Regions from separate parts of the Singulisphaera chitinilytica genome, predicted to be linked through region 2. Evidence: riboswitches for the same ligand, from Rfam matches in the RefSeq annotation. Region 2 holds a riboswitch; each other region holds the start of a gene.

Region 1 (3,516 bases), 370 kb from region 2:
CTGAACGGCTTCTCGATCGGGGCCGAGCGTACGGTGCCGACTCGCCCTTCGAGCTCGACGAAAATGACCTGCTCGGTGTCGCCAGTCCGGGCGGTCAGGGCCAGGTCTCGCGAATAGGACGGGGCCTGGGAGTCAGACAGCTTGACGGGCGAAGGAGCCTCGCGGTTGATGGCCGAGACCACTTGCTCCGCCAGGGCGGCCGGCGTAGGGAACGTCGCCAGGGCCGTGCCGGCGACGTCCTTCGCGGTGATGAGCCGCACGGTTCGGTCGGAGAACCAGTCGGGATGGTTGAACAGGAAGGCCGTCACCCCGTAGAGCGTGACGAATGGAACCAGGGACAACCCTGCATACATGTGCGCACGTCGCACAAGTTTCATGGCCGCGTTGAAGCGGACCCGGGCTCGTGAGCGAGTGGCTGCCGCCGCAGCCGTATTGACCGACATCGTTGACTCCCTGGTGAACTGCGAACCTCGTGAGGGCAATCCGGGCCGAAACGACTCAACGTTCTTCGAGGTCGCCCTTGCTGAAAGCGCGAGGCTTTTCGCCGCCGGTGGCTGAAGGATCAGCCTGCTTTTTCAGGTCGATCGAGCCGGAATCGCCATTCGAGCACCCGGTGAATGCGACCGACAGGATGAGGGCCGCGGCGGCGAAGGATCGCCTCGCGTATGGAGCCATCATGGTGGAAGATCCCTGGATGGAGTCGTTGGGATGAAAGACGTGCGCCATCGGCTCAGTAGGAATCCGAGCTGATGACCTCGCCGCCCGACCTCGTCGAGAGCGCCTGGTAGACTCCGAGCCTCGACCCTGGCGCGAGGTTGTACATATTGGCGGCGGAATCGAAGGTCACGCCCGCCGCGGTGATGGTCGCCGGGTTGATCGACCAGGAGTCGATCGAGTCCTTGAGGAAGCGAACGGACCCATCGACGAACGCGAAGTTGGCACCCCCGGGGTGGAGGCTCGAGGCGTTCGCCACATAACGGGCCCCGAGCACGCCGACCGGCTTCTTGTAGGCGTTGATCGGGTAGTACGTCTCGAACATCGTGTCGTACCAGTACCCCGAGTTCCAGAACTGATTCACCAACTGGTCGGCCTGGGACAGCAGGGAGTGGCCCCGTTCGCCGATGGAGATGGTGTTGCTGGTCCCGTCCCTGATGTCGCTGATGCGAGTGGCACTATACATGTAGATCGTGCCATTCATGTTGCCGACCTGCTGCGGGAAGTTGCTCGCGGAGAGCTTGGGCCTGACGTCCCAGGTCCCCGTGCATCCGGCATAACTGATGAAGGCCTGCTCCCAGTTGCCGGGGGGCGGGGCCTGATAGATCGTCGGGGAGAGGGGCTGAAGTTCCGCCGCGGAGGCATCGCTCGGGCACGCGAATGCCGAGATGGCGACCCCCGCGATGGTCAGGTTGGCTGAATTCTTATACGAGAGGCTGAAGTTGGCGAGGTTGTAGACGGGCGTCTGCTCCATGTACGGCAGGATCATGACGAACATGCTGAAGCCGTCGGCCATCTTGCCCGCCCCGGTGCCGGATGCCGCCCAGAAAGAGCCGGGGGGCAGCGTGCCCGTGGCCGACTCATAATTGGATATGGCCAGGCTCATCTGCTTGAGGTTGTTCGTGCATTGGGCGCGGCGTGCGGCCTCGCGCGCCGCCTGGACGGCGGGGAGCAGCAGCGCGATCAGCACGGCGATGATCGCGATCACCACCAGGAGTTCGATGAGGGTGAAGCCGGTGCGTCGAGGGGGGATGCGCGCAGGCATGGGGGCGGTTCTTTCTGCCGGGCCGGGCAAGAGGAATTCGAATCGCTTCGACCCTCCGGCGCAAGGCTCGTGGCAGACGTTCTGCGAGCGGCCCGCCCGGATGCTCAGTGGCCGAAGCATCGGAACAGCAACTCGACGGGCAGGTCTTCTGGCTTACGGCTCCTGACGGCTCCCGGACCGCCTTCCCGCCCGCGGGCAGTGGCATCGTTGTCCGGAGCCTGGCCGAATACAGCGGCGGCCCCACGACGGATTCTCACCGTCTTCCCTATTATCCCCCGAGACCTCTTGCGTAGTCCGAGGGCACCTGTCGAGAGCGGCATTACACCCTTTCAAACACTCCCGCGTCAAGTCGCGAATCCGAGAATCCGGGATGCCCTCGCGATTTCAACCCCTCAGGCGAATACAAAAAATGATATGATCATTTTCCTCAAAAACGCCAATCCAGCACCGATCGACTGTACGCCTGGGACGAGGCCGCCGTCCATCCTTACAAAACATCATATCAATTGAAACCAGTTATTTATTGGAGGAGTTGTGGAATGGAGTATGAAACGTCCTCTCGGTGCCCCTCCACAAGGCGCGACGCCCCATTCTTTCAACACAAGTCCTTGCCTGGATTTGACAAGAAACGGCTCTCCTATCGGATGGCGGTCTCAGTATGTCGGGGGCACTCGATCCAGGCGAATCCGAACGCCGAACGCTCGATCACCACGGAATCCGCCTTGAGCCTCCGTCGAAATGACACCCGCGGCACCCAGGCGGGATTTCAGGCGGTGCCTATGGGAGCTGGTCAGGACAACCCCTTTTAGAGATGGTTGAGGTCCGGGGCGTCGTCGCTCGCACGTCGCGGAATAGCCGCTGGTGAACGTCCCCGGACCGGCTCCCGCTGAACAGCTATTCGGCTCAGGCAGGTTGATCGAGAACCGCAACAGTGTCGTGACCAGGTCGAACTGCCGGGTCTGCTGCTCGAGCCCGACGTCAGGGGCCAGGTGATGCTGGAGCCTGCGACTTCGGCCTCCCGAGTCGTAAGCGATCGGGTTCTTGCTCAGGAGTACCTCGAGCACGCCGGGCCGAAACTGGCCCTGGACGCAAGAGGGCCTCTCCTCTTCAAATATCGGGTGGCTGTGAGAGGCCGTTCTTGGCGGCCCATGTTGCGAGCGCCAAGCGGAAGATTTGGACCTTGGGGATGTGCGTCTCGCGATGCGCGTTCTCTAGCCAATCTACATACTCGGGCGAACCCTTCATGTGAATGACAGTTTCCCGCTCGGATCGCTCTTCGGGAGATTTCGGCAATTGTCCCATCTTGGGGCGTGCCATCAATTTTACTCCATCAAATATTCAACTTGTTAATTACACCGAGATGATCACTCTAGAGACTCATTCAAAATACTAGCGATTATCAGTTGGCATGGCAAACCCGAATGCGGTTATTGTCACCCGTACAATCCTATGGGGTGAGATCCGGCCAATCACAAGTTGTAATGAACAGATCAACCTGACATCCGGAGCACAATTGACACCCTGAGGGCGTTGAAAATCCGGCGCATCAGCAGTCTTCCGAAAGCGTATGGCACGCCACCTTGGCTCGCCGTTAAGGATGAAGCCCACCAGTCTTCGGTGAAGTCCCTGGAACGCTCCCTCATTCCAACGGCGAAGATGTCTTCGGCCGTCGCGACAAGCATGGCGACACCGACAGAATTCGTTGCGACAACCATCTCCGCCCTGCCCCTGCACCTCGGCTTGGAGATTAGCTAACT
Region 2 (3,516 bases):
GCCGTCGCGGCCGAGTCGGATGTCTTCCTCTCGAACGACACCGGGCCGCTCCACCTCGCAGCGGCGGCCGGGGCGAAGGTCGTGGGGATCTACACCTGCACGAGCCCCGAGAAGACCGGCCCCTACGGCCCAAGGGCGACCGCCATCCAGACCGGGATCTGGTGCGCCGGGAGCCGGCTCAAGTGCTGCAGCAACATGGAGTGCATGGACGAGCTGACCCCGGCACGCGTCTGGGGCGCCGTGCGACAAAGCCTGAAGCCGGCCCGGAAAACCGGGCTGCCGGTACTCACCACCGCCTGAAAGCCACTGGCTGCACTCCATTACCACTCGTATTTTCATCCCCGGCCCTGAGACTCGTGGTTCGCCGTGAGATCAGGGCCTTTTCTTTCTCGGAAGTTCGCCGGGCTTCGGGATTCCTTGCGTCTGTAATCATCCCGTCAACGTACCGAGGAGCCCCAGGCACGATTCGGCCGTTCCTTGGCGCGCCTGCTTTGCCAAGGCCGAGTCCATCCCCACCTTGCACGATCCCCAGCTCGGGTGCCGAATGAGACGCGAGGGTAAGAATAGAAGTCGGCATGTCCGCAACCCCTGAACCTCGCGAACGAAGCGGCAAAATTCGTCAAAATAGACTACATCCACAAACCCCACCCAGACCGCAAACCTTTTGCAATTTCGCAAGTTCGCTCCATTGACAGTCGTCTCAACGATCGTTTAGCTTCGTACTTGCGTTCAGGTATTGGTCTCCGGTCTCGGCAGCCTGCCGGGGTCGGGAAACAGGGAATCCGGTGCGAATCCGGAACGGCCCCGCCGCTGTAATCGAGTGATCACGGGCGACGCACCTCCATTTGCCATTGTCGAGTCGGCCGGCTTGGCCGCTTGATGAGAAGGCTCGTTCCCCCAGCTCGAGAGTCAGAAGACCTACCAGTACCGTTGTGGACGATGCTCCGCGAGGGACGGGCACGTCGCTACCAAACTCACCAACGATCCGGAAAATCCGTCGGGAATACGCGGCCTTCGAGCCTCGGCGATCAGTCGCCGGGATCGCTCCGTCGAGTCGTGCATCGGCGATCCGCGTGGCGCGAGGCCGAATGACCGTCATGAGAGCACGGCCTTGGACCTGCTCCGCGAATCCAGGGCGGGCGCGCCGAGATCGTCGACGCCCACGATGTTTGCCAGGTTTGACATCTCTGGATTCGCGAGTGGATATCCCTGTCTCTCTAACCAGAGATCCACGGCATACCCCACGGCGTTCCGGACGGCGAATCGAAGCCACGGCTGGGCGATCGAAGATGACACCGGTCGGGCCGCAAAGTACCGCGGGGTGATCGACCACGAGATGGCTCGCCCCTTTTTATGACGACATTGAGACGTTCGACCTCCTGAACTGAGACGAGCCAGGGATTCCGCGATGAACACGCTGCGAAGATTGACCTCTCTGCGAGATGGCGCCCGGACGCGACGAAAGAGCCGCCGGACGACGGCGATCATGAGCCTGGATGCCGCCTGCCCCGAGTCGCTCGAGGCCCGCCGGCTCCTGTCGACGGTCGTGGCGACGTTCGAAGGCCTGGGCGTCCCCGCGAACTCGTTCAACAATAACGCCGGATCGAGCGGCGAGTTCGTCGACGCAGGAAACGGATTCAACAACAGCTTCAGCAGCACTCAGTTCGGGGACCTCTGGTCGGGGTGGGCCATCTCCACCATGACCGACACCACGACCCCCGGCTACACGAACCAGTACAGCGCGATCACGGGCTCGGGGGCCGACGGCTCGGCGACCTACGGCGTCGGCTTCACCTTCGGCGACACGGCGGATCCGTTCCATCCCGCCAGCTCGTACGTCAACCTGCCCTCGGGCGCATCGCCCGACTCCATCCAGGTGACGAACACCACCTACGCCTATTACACAATGCTGAACGGGAATTTGTTCACACCCAAGTTCGGGGCAGGTGACTATTTCCTCCTGACGATCGAAGGGTTCACGGGGGCCAATGGCACGGGGACCAAGGTCGGCGAGGTCGACTTCTACCTGGCCAACTTCCAGGGGACGAACTCTTACATCATCAACACCTGGCAGACCGTGGACCTGAGCTCCCTCGCGGGCGCCGGGAGCCTGCAGTTCGGCCTCGAGTCGTCGCAGAACGACCCGACCTACGGGATGAACACCCCGGCCTATTTCGCCGCCGACGATCTCACCGAGACGGTCCCCTCACCGACCTCGATCGCCATCACCCCGGCCGATCCCAGCGTCGCCAGCGGCCTCACGACGCAGTTCACGGCGACCGGGACGTATGCTGATGGCTCGACGAAGGACCTGACCGACCTGGTCACCTGGTCGTCGGATACGCAGTCCGTCGCCACGATCGCCGGGGATGGCCTCGCCACGGGCGTCTCCGTCGGGACCTCCACCATCACCGCGTCGCTCGACGGCATCAACGCCTCGACCAAGCTCAACGTCACCGCTCCGGTGTTGACCTCCATCGCCATCACCCCGGCGAACCCGAGCATCGCCGACGGCCTCACCAACCAGTTCACGGCCACGGGCACCTATACCGATAAGTCCACGAAAGACCTCACCGGTAGCGTGACCTGGGCCTCCGCCACGCAGACCGTGGCCACCATCACCGACGCGGGCCTGGCCACCGGCCTTGGGGTCGGCACCTCGTCGATCACGGCCTCGCTCGACGGCGTCAGGGCGTCCACGACCCTGACCGTCACCGCGCCCGTGTTGACTTCGATCGCGATCACGCCGGCGAACCCCAGCGTCGCCGATGGACTCACGACGCAGTTCACCGCCACGGGCACCTATACCGACAAGTCCACCAAGGACCTGACGAGCAGCGTCGCCTGGGCCTCCGCGACGCAGGCCGTGGCGACGATCAACAGCAGCGGCCTCGCCACGGGTCTGGCGGTCGGAACCTCGTCCATCACCGCCTCGCTCGACGGAGTCAACGCCTCGACCACCCTCAACGTCACCGCTCCGGTCCTCGTCTCGATCGCGATCACCCCGGCGAACCCGAGCGTCGCGGCGGGCCTGGCCTCGCAGTTCACGGCGACCGGGACCTACACCGATAAGTCCACCAAGGACCTGACGAGCAGCGTCGCCTGGGCCTCCGCCACTCACTCCACGGCCACGATCACGACCGGCGGCCTCGCCACGGGCGTCGCGGTCGGGACCTCGTCCATCACCGCCTCGCTCGACGGCATCAGGGGCTCCACGACGCTGACGGTCACCGCGGCCGAGTTGGTCTCCATCGCCATCACCCCGACGAACCCCAGCATCGCCGACGGCCTTAAGAACCAGTTCATCGCCACGGGCACCTATACCGACAAGTCCACCAAGGACCTGACGGGTAGCGTCGCCTGGGCCTCCGCCACGGGATCCGTCGCCACCATCAGCACCAGCGGGTTGGCCACGGGCGTCGGCGTCGGGACGTCCTCCATCTCGGCCACCCTCGGCGGCGTCAGCAACTCCACGACCTTGACCGTCACCGCGCCGGAATTGACCTCGATCGCGAT
Region 3 (3,516 bases), 390 kb from region 2:
GCGGACCAGCAGACTGGCCCGCGTGCTCGGCATCTCGTCCATCCGATCCCTCCTGCCCGGATACACACAACCCGGCCGGGGATCTGAATGACTTTTCTGACCGTCATGGATTTTGGGGACGAGTCGTGGCCGCCGAGTGAGGCGGAGACGAGCAGGTTCTGAAGCCAGCCGTCTTGGAGACGATGGCGGTTGAGCCGCTCAACGGAGTAGCGCCATCCCTCCTTAGCCCGCGCCACCGCTGGGTGCCAGGGGACGTAGTTCGCCAGCCACGCCCAGGCCCGGCAGTGGAGCCGGCAGGCCGCGGCCGAGCCGTGCAGGTACTGGCCGCGGTCGAAGTCGCGGTTCATCCCGCGCAACGGCCGGTCCAGCATGTTGCTCGTCCGGTGGCCGCCCGGGTGCGAGTACGCCGCGGCATACTCCCGCGAGCGGCCGCACGGCGCCTCGACTCGCTTGAGCAGCCATGCCGACATCTCGCGGTGACGGGACCACTCGCGGAGCCGCCGCAGGCGCTGCGCGAAGCACCCGCGGGACGGGGCCCGATACGACTCCCAGACCCGCGTCGATCGCTCTCGGAATGACCCGCTGAGCTTGACCCGGCTGCGGATGCCCGGCCAGTCGTGCGGGAAACAGCGGAGCATCATGGCCATCGGGAACAGGGCCAGCCACACCTGATGCATCGCGGCCCGACCGTCGATGCTGACCGTGCGGCGAGCTTAAACCTACCGATCACGATTCATGTGATCCTCACCGCGTCGTCATAGATGACTGGTATCGCAAAACGGTACATACCGTTTTGCGCTGGCCTTGGACTTTCGTCTTACCGAGAATCCTTGCGAAAACATGAGAGGCTACGCGTCCTCTTGCGATGATGAGTCGAATGTTGTAAGTTCTCTCTCGATCGAAGGTTCGTGGGCTTCTCGGCCGAGATTTTATCCATCCTCACACGGTGGAAGTCGCTGGTTCGAATCCAGCGCCGCCCATTTCGATGTAACCCCTTGGGGGATTTTGTTCTCCGAGGGGATTTCTATGCGCGGTTGCATCGGCTAGTGAACGGCTGTCACAGTGCAAGTAGGAGTGCAAAAGCACTGAAACTGCGGGACAACAGTTCGCGAACCGCATGAGAGAGACCGCGACATGGGACGACCCGCCAAGGCGTTCTACAGCGAGAAATACGGCTGCTGGGTGACCGCCGCGCTCGGGGAGGTGCGGCGGACCAAGGCCGGGCGCACCTACCGCCCGCTGACGAGGTTCGAAGACCTGCGTCATCCGACGCGCGACCACCGCGTCGCCCAGGCGCGGCTCGACGCCGAGCTGCGCAAGGCCGAAGCGTCGGTCGTCATGGGCGACGACATCACCTTCGGCCAGTTCTCCGAGTTCTACCTGGCGGACGGGGAGAAGAGCGGCCGGCGAAGTCAGGAGCCTCTCGATCTCGCCCATCGTCCGCACGGCAAACCGAAGGTGGCCTCGAATGGGGATCTCCAGGCTTTCCGGTCCTGAGATCACCGCGTCAGGCTACACTCCCAAGATTTTCTAGCCTTCGCGGAGGTCGCTTCGCATCGTGACGTCTCGGCTCATTGTCCAGAGCCATCACGCGCTGGGCCGGCACGATCCTTGACCGCCGGGCGGCCCGTGGTTCTAATGATCTCCCTCGACAGGTGCCCCCTGCCCGACCGACTCGGGCGAGGGGGAGAATAGGGAAGCCGGTGCAAATCCGGCGCGGGGCCGCCGCTGTAATCGGTCAGGCTTCGGACGCTACGACCACTGCCGCGAGGCGGGAAGGTTGTCCGAAGGCCGCTACGAGCCGAGAGCCAGAAGACCTGCCCGTCGAGATTCTGCTGCGATGCTCCGGCCGCGGGCATCCGAGCGGGTCCCCTCGCAGACCGCCTGCACAGGGCCTTCTACGGAGCACCGGAGCATCGACCCTTGCCCTAGCCGGCAGGAAGGTCTGCTCATGGCTTCGTCTCAGTCTATTCACTCCGTCGGATTCCCATCGGCTCGACGACATGCTCGTCGGCGCCCGGCATTCTCGCTGATCGAGTTGCTGGTGGTGATCGCCATCATCGGGGTGCTCGTCGCCCTGCTCTTGCCGGCGGTCCAGGCGGCTCGCGAGGCGGCTCGCCGGGCATCCTGCCTCAATAATCTGAAGCAAATCGGCCTCGGCTTGCACGGCTTCGAGCAGGTCCATAGCTGCTTCCCGAGCCAGAGCACCGGCCTCTTCTACGACTCCCCCCCCTCGCCGCCCCGCCACGGCTGGCCGGCCCATCTGCTGCCGTATATGGAGCAATCGACGACCTTCACCAGCATGAACTTCCAGGTCCACTGGTACGACGCGGCGAACACGACGACCGCGACGGCCTCGGTCGGCATCTTCGCCTGCCCCTCGGCCCAGTCCGGTCGCGAGGGCTTCGAATTCACGCTCTACGGCAGCACGAGTGCTCCGCGTCAGATCTACCGCGGGGCGACCTGGGACTACGGGAGCGCCTATGGGATCTCCGCGGCCTTGCAGAAGATGCTCGGGATGGGGAGCAGTTCGGGCATTATCAACCTGGGCTCGGACACGGCCAGGGATCGCATCGACGACGGCTGCCCGATTGCACAGGTCACCGACGGGCTCTCGAACACGCTGCTGGTGATCGAAGTGTCCAATCGGCCCCAGTTCTGGCGTGGTCGCGGCATGGTCCCGGGCACCCCGGTCTCCAACTCGCCTCGCAATCACGTCACCGGGGGCGTCTGGGCCAGCGACCTCAAGGGGGTCGTGATCGACGGGGCCACCTACGACGGCTCGGTGTCGCCGGGCCCATGCGGGGTGAATTGCTCGAATGATAATGAAATCTATAGCTTTCATAGCACCGGATCAAACGTATTGATGGCTGATGGGTCGGCACGCTTCCTCAAAGACCGGACGCCGATCGGCATCGTCGCGGCGATGGTGACGCGCCAGGGCGGGGAGGTCGTCTCGTCGGATGCTTACTGAGCGGGCGACGAAAGGAGGACTTTCTTTATGTATCCCCGCCCCGACGCCTGAATCCGTACCTTTTCTCACGCAACCTTAATCCTTGAGGAGCCCCACCGCATGGAGTGGCTGCACGACTTGCATTCGGATGACATGATCTTCCTCGGCACGGTCTCCCTGCTCTCGGGAGTCGTCTTCGGCGTGGTGGCCAAGCTCGCCGGCGCGGGCCTGCGCAGGAGGAAGGCGCTATGATGATCCTCTTCGCACACCACCTCGAATCCCACCACGTCGGGATCGCCGCCGCCCTGTTCCTGACCGGCTCCATCATCGGCTGGTGGGGATGCACCCGCTGGATCGGTGCCGATGCCGGGGAGCGATCCTCGTCGTGAACCCAACAATCCCCAAGTCCCCCGGGCGAGACGAGGCTATCACGGAGGCGGCCCTGCACCGCCTCGATCGCCTGGCCAAGCCGGCGGGGAGCCTCGGGCTGCTCGAGGGCCTGGCCGCGCGCCTCTGCACGATCCAGGGGACCCTCGAGCCGAAGACGAGCCCGAGGCGCGTCG
Region 4 (3,516 bases), 4.3 Mb from region 2:
TCAGGCCGACGAACCCGATCGAGCCGCTGACGGCCGTTGCCGCGCCGGTGGCCAGGGCGGTCAGGAGCAGGACGAGGAGCCGCGTCCCCGCGACCGGCACTCCCACGGCCATCGCCTGCTCCTCGCCGAGCAGGAGCGCATCGAGCCGATGGTGCAAGCTCAGGAGCCCGGCGATCCCCAGGGCGATCGGCAGGGCACAAAGGCCGACGTGCTCCCACGACTGGTTCCGCACGCCCCCGACCATCCAGAAGAGGAGCTCCTGGATGCGGTGGACCTCGGTGATGACCATCACGAGCGAGACCCCCGCGATCGTCATGCTCCCCACCGCCACGCCCGTCAGCAGCAGGGTCGGGCCCGTGCTGTGGCCCTCGAAGTACGTGATGGCGTAGACGAACATCGACGAGGCGAGCCCGCCGCAGAAGGCACACAGGGGCAGCGACAGGAAGACGGTCTCGGCGATGCCGCTGTGGATGGCCAGCACCGCACCGAGCGCCGCGCCGCCGCTGACGCCGAGGATGCTGGGGTCGGCTAGCGGGTTCTCGAACGTCGCCTGCAAGGCCGCTCCTGAGGTCGCCAGGGCCGCCCCGACCAGGCCGAGCAGGAAGACCTGCGGCAGCCGGACCTGGAGGATGAGAAACCGCTCCGTGGCCGGGACCGGGCTCCCGCCGCCGAGGTCCAGCCCTATCGCTGACGCCAGGACCCGGGCGACGTGCGACGTGGGGATCGACACCGAGCCCCAGATCGTCCCCAGCAGCGCGAGCACCGCGTAGGCGAGGCCGAGCAGGGCCGCGATGGTCATCGCACGCCTCATCGCGGGGCCCCGTCGCCGGCGAAGCGGTCGGGATGCAGGGCCTTCGCCAGCCGCTCGGCCCCTTCGACCACGAACTGCGAGATGCTCGTGATGTACCGCCCCTCGATCGTCACCAGGCGGTTCTCTTTCACCGCGCGGAGCTGCCGGAGGATCGGGTGGTTCGCCACCTGCGCCTGCCGCTCGTCGTCCTTCCAGAGGGAGAGGAGCACGATGTCGGGGTCGGCGGCGACGACGCGCTCGGGGGGGATCTCGACCGAGCCCTCGAGCCCCATCTCGGCCGCCACGTTCAGGGCCCCGGCGTCGCGGATGATGTCGTCGATGGTCGTCTTCTTCCCCGAAGTGAATCCGGCCGACCAGAAGAGGACACGGGGCCGGGTCGTTGCCCCTTGCAAGCGCTCGGCGAGTTTTCGTCGCCTCGCTTCCATCCCTTCGACCACGCCCTTGGCCTTCCCGGCCTCGCCCAGTCGCTTGCCCAGCTTGAGGATGCCCTCCTCGATCTCGGCGACGCTGTTCACGGCCTCGTTGCGGTAGGTCGAGCGCCCCGAGTTCTCCAGCAGGCGGAGGGAGTCGGCCGTATTATAAGGCGCGACGAGGATCAGGTCCGGTCCCAGGGAGAGGAGCAGCTCGACATGGATGTCCCGGAGCCTCGCGATCTTCTCGGGATAGCGGCCCGCTACGTTCGAGATCGTCGGGTCGTCGACGAGCGCGGTGACGCTCACGACCCGCTCGGTCGGCACGAGCTCGGTGAGCATCTCGTCCGTCGCCAGCGTCAATGACGCGATGCGGACGGGCCTGGCGTCGGGGTTCGCGGTCGATCTCGACGCGTCGCCGCAGCCCGACGCCGCGAGGATCGCGAGGCCGGCGAGGGCCCAGGCCGCTCGGAGTAAGGCGTTTGGTCGGTTCATGGGTTGCCCGTGCTCCCGATCGCGAGGGTCGACGCTCGGTGGCCTGCGGCTCCCGACTGTGGTAAGAACGTCAGCGAGCCGATGGCGCCTGGGGTTGGCCGGGGGCTCGTCGAGGGCGGAGCCGGGGGAGTGCATGCGGGGGCGACTGGAGGGGCGGCGAGCCATGAACGCGAACTTTCGTGCCGGGTCGGGCGTGAGGGTGGGCTCTGGCCCTCGGGCACCAGGCCCGTCGCCGGCGAATCGCGAGCGGCGCGCCCAAATGCTTGCGGCCGAAGCATCGGAACAGCACCTCGACGGGCAGGTCTTCTGGCTTTCGGCTCGTAACGGCACCCGGGCGGCCTTCCCGCCATACCTGGCAGTGGCACAATCGGCCCGGGGGCCTCGCCGATGACAGCGGCGGCCCCGCGACGGATTCTCACCGTCTTCCCTATTCTCTCCCTCGCCGGATCGTGGGCGTGGAGCACCCGTCGGGAAGCCAAAATTAGAGCGAAAGGCCCGGCCGACCGTCAAGTCTCGGCGCGAAATTCACGAATCGTTTCTCATAAAATCACACCGAAATCCTGTCGATGAGCGACGATGGCGTCGCGACACGCCGTACCGCGTGGTCTCCCGCAAGGACGATCCGCGACGACGTGCCCTTCCCCCTCGAGAACCCTCCGCGTTGAACAGAAAGGTTGTCATGACGTTGCTGCGTCGAGCTTGCTTCCTCCTGCTTTTGCTGGCCGGTTCCCACACGAATTCTCCGCTTGCTCGCGGTGACGAGCCGAAGGCGCCGGCCCTGGCCACCAGGAATGTCGTGGTCGTCACGGCCGACGGCCTGCGCTGGCAGGAGGTCTTCCGCGGGGCCGAAGAGTCCCTGCTGAACAAGAAGGACGGCGGCGTGGCCCGGGTCGACGAACTCCGCCGCGAGTTCTGGCGCGATAACGCCGAGGCCCGCCGCGAGGCGCTCATGCCCTTCCTGTGGACGGTCGTCGCCCGCCAGGGGCAGATCTACGGCAACAACGACAAGAAGAGCCCGGCCCGCGTCACCAACGGCAAGAACTTCTCCTACCCCGGCTACAACGAGCTCTTCACCGGCTCCGCCGACGACCGCATCGACAGCAACAACAAGGTCCCCAACCCCAACGTCAACGTCTTCGAGTGGCTGAACAAATTGCCCGCTTATAAGGGCAAAGTCGCGGTGATCGGGTCGTGGGATGTCTACCCGTTCATCTTCAACCGGGAGCGGAGCGGCCTCTACATCAACGCCGGCTGGGTCCCCATCGAGCGCAAGAACCTCTCGGAGGGTGAACTCGTGCTCAACCGCATGATGGCCCAGACGCCGCAGACCTGGGAAGGCTGCCGCAACGACGCCTTCACCTTCCAGGTGGCCCTCGAGCACCTGAAGCATGAGTCGCCGTCGGTCATGTACATCGGCCTGGGCGACACCGACGAGCACGCCCACGAGGGCCACTACGACCACTACCTGCACGCCGCCCACAACGCCGACGGGAACCTCAAGATCCTCTGGGATGAGCTCCAGGCGAACCCCAAATACAAGGGCACGACCACCGTCATCTTCACCACAGACCACGGCCGCGGCGATCCGCCGCAAGGCTGGCGCAGCCACGGCGCCAAGATCGATGGCTCCGAGGCGATCTGGCTCGCCGTCCTCGGCCCCGATACCCCCGCCCTCGGCGAGCGTTCCGACGCCGCCCTCATCACCCAGAGCCAGGTCGCCGGAACCGTCGCCGCCCTCCTCGGCGAGGACTTCCGCGCCGAGGCCCCCAAGTCCGCCCCGCCCCTGGTCGAGGCCATCCG

The links. Region 2 has a riboswitch for cobalamin ahead of ACOYYX_RS22535 (Ig-like domain-containing protein). Riboswitches for the same ligand answer to the same signal wherever they lie in the genome.
Region 1: linked by a shared signal. The riboswitch ahead of ACOYYX_RS21075 (DUF1559 domain-containing protein) and the one ahead of ACOYYX_RS22535 (Ig-like domain-containing protein) in region 2 are both predicted to bind cobalamin.
Region 3: linked by a shared signal. The riboswitch ahead of ACOYYX_RS20985 (DUF1559 domain-containing protein) and the one ahead of ACOYYX_RS22535 (Ig-like domain-containing protein) in region 2 are both predicted to bind cobalamin.
Region 4: linked by a shared signal. The riboswitch ahead of ACOYYX_RS00720 (ABC transporter substrate-binding protein) and the one ahead of ACOYYX_RS22535 (Ig-like domain-containing protein) in region 2 are both predicted to bind cobalamin.

What each region holds. Positions count from the first base shown of each region.
Region 1 covers NZ_CP186274.1:5,284,964-5,288,479, forward strand. The annotation lists gene ACOYYX_RS21065 (hypothetical protein) at 1-443, opposite strand, end outside; gene ACOYYX_RS21070 (hypothetical protein) at 499-678, opposite strand; gene ACOYYX_RS21075 (DUF1559 domain-containing protein) at 731-1,759, opposite strand; cobalamin riboswitch at 1,881-2,082, opposite strand; gene ACOYYX_RS21080 (hypothetical protein) at 2,867-3,076, opposite strand.
Region 2 covers NZ_CP186274.1:5,659,322-5,662,837, forward strand. The annotation lists gene ACOYYX_RS22530 (glycosyltransferase family 9 protein) at 1-300, shown strand, start outside; cobalamin riboswitch at 721-940, shown strand; gene ACOYYX_RS22535 (Ig-like domain-containing protein) at 1,409-3,516, shown strand, end outside.
Region 3 covers NZ_CP186274.1:5,265,582-5,269,097, forward strand. The annotation lists gene ACOYYX_RS20975 (hypothetical protein) at 1-677, opposite strand, end outside; partial or broken gene ACOYYX_RS20970 (RNA polymerase sigma factor) at 1-42, opposite strand, end outside; gene ACOYYX_RS20980 (hypothetical protein) at 1,135-1,497, shown strand; cobalamin riboswitch at 1,637-1,839, shown strand; gene ACOYYX_RS20985 (DUF1559 domain-containing protein) at 1,952-2,974, shown strand; gene ACOYYX_RS20990 (hypothetical protein) at 3,074-3,205, shown strand; gene ACOYYX_RS20995 (hypothetical protein) at 3,202-3,342, shown strand; gene cobT (nicotinate-nucleotide--dimethylbenzimidazole phosphoribosyltransferase) at 3,339-3,516, shown strand, end outside.
Region 4 covers NZ_CP186274.1:199,910-203,425, reverse strand. The annotation lists gene ACOYYX_RS00725 (FecCD family ABC transporter permease) at 1-799, opposite strand, end outside; gene ACOYYX_RS00720 (ABC transporter substrate-binding protein) at 808-1,716, opposite strand; cobalamin riboswitch at 1,996-2,199, opposite strand; gene ACOYYX_RS00715 (AP protein) at 2,396-3,516, shown strand, end outside.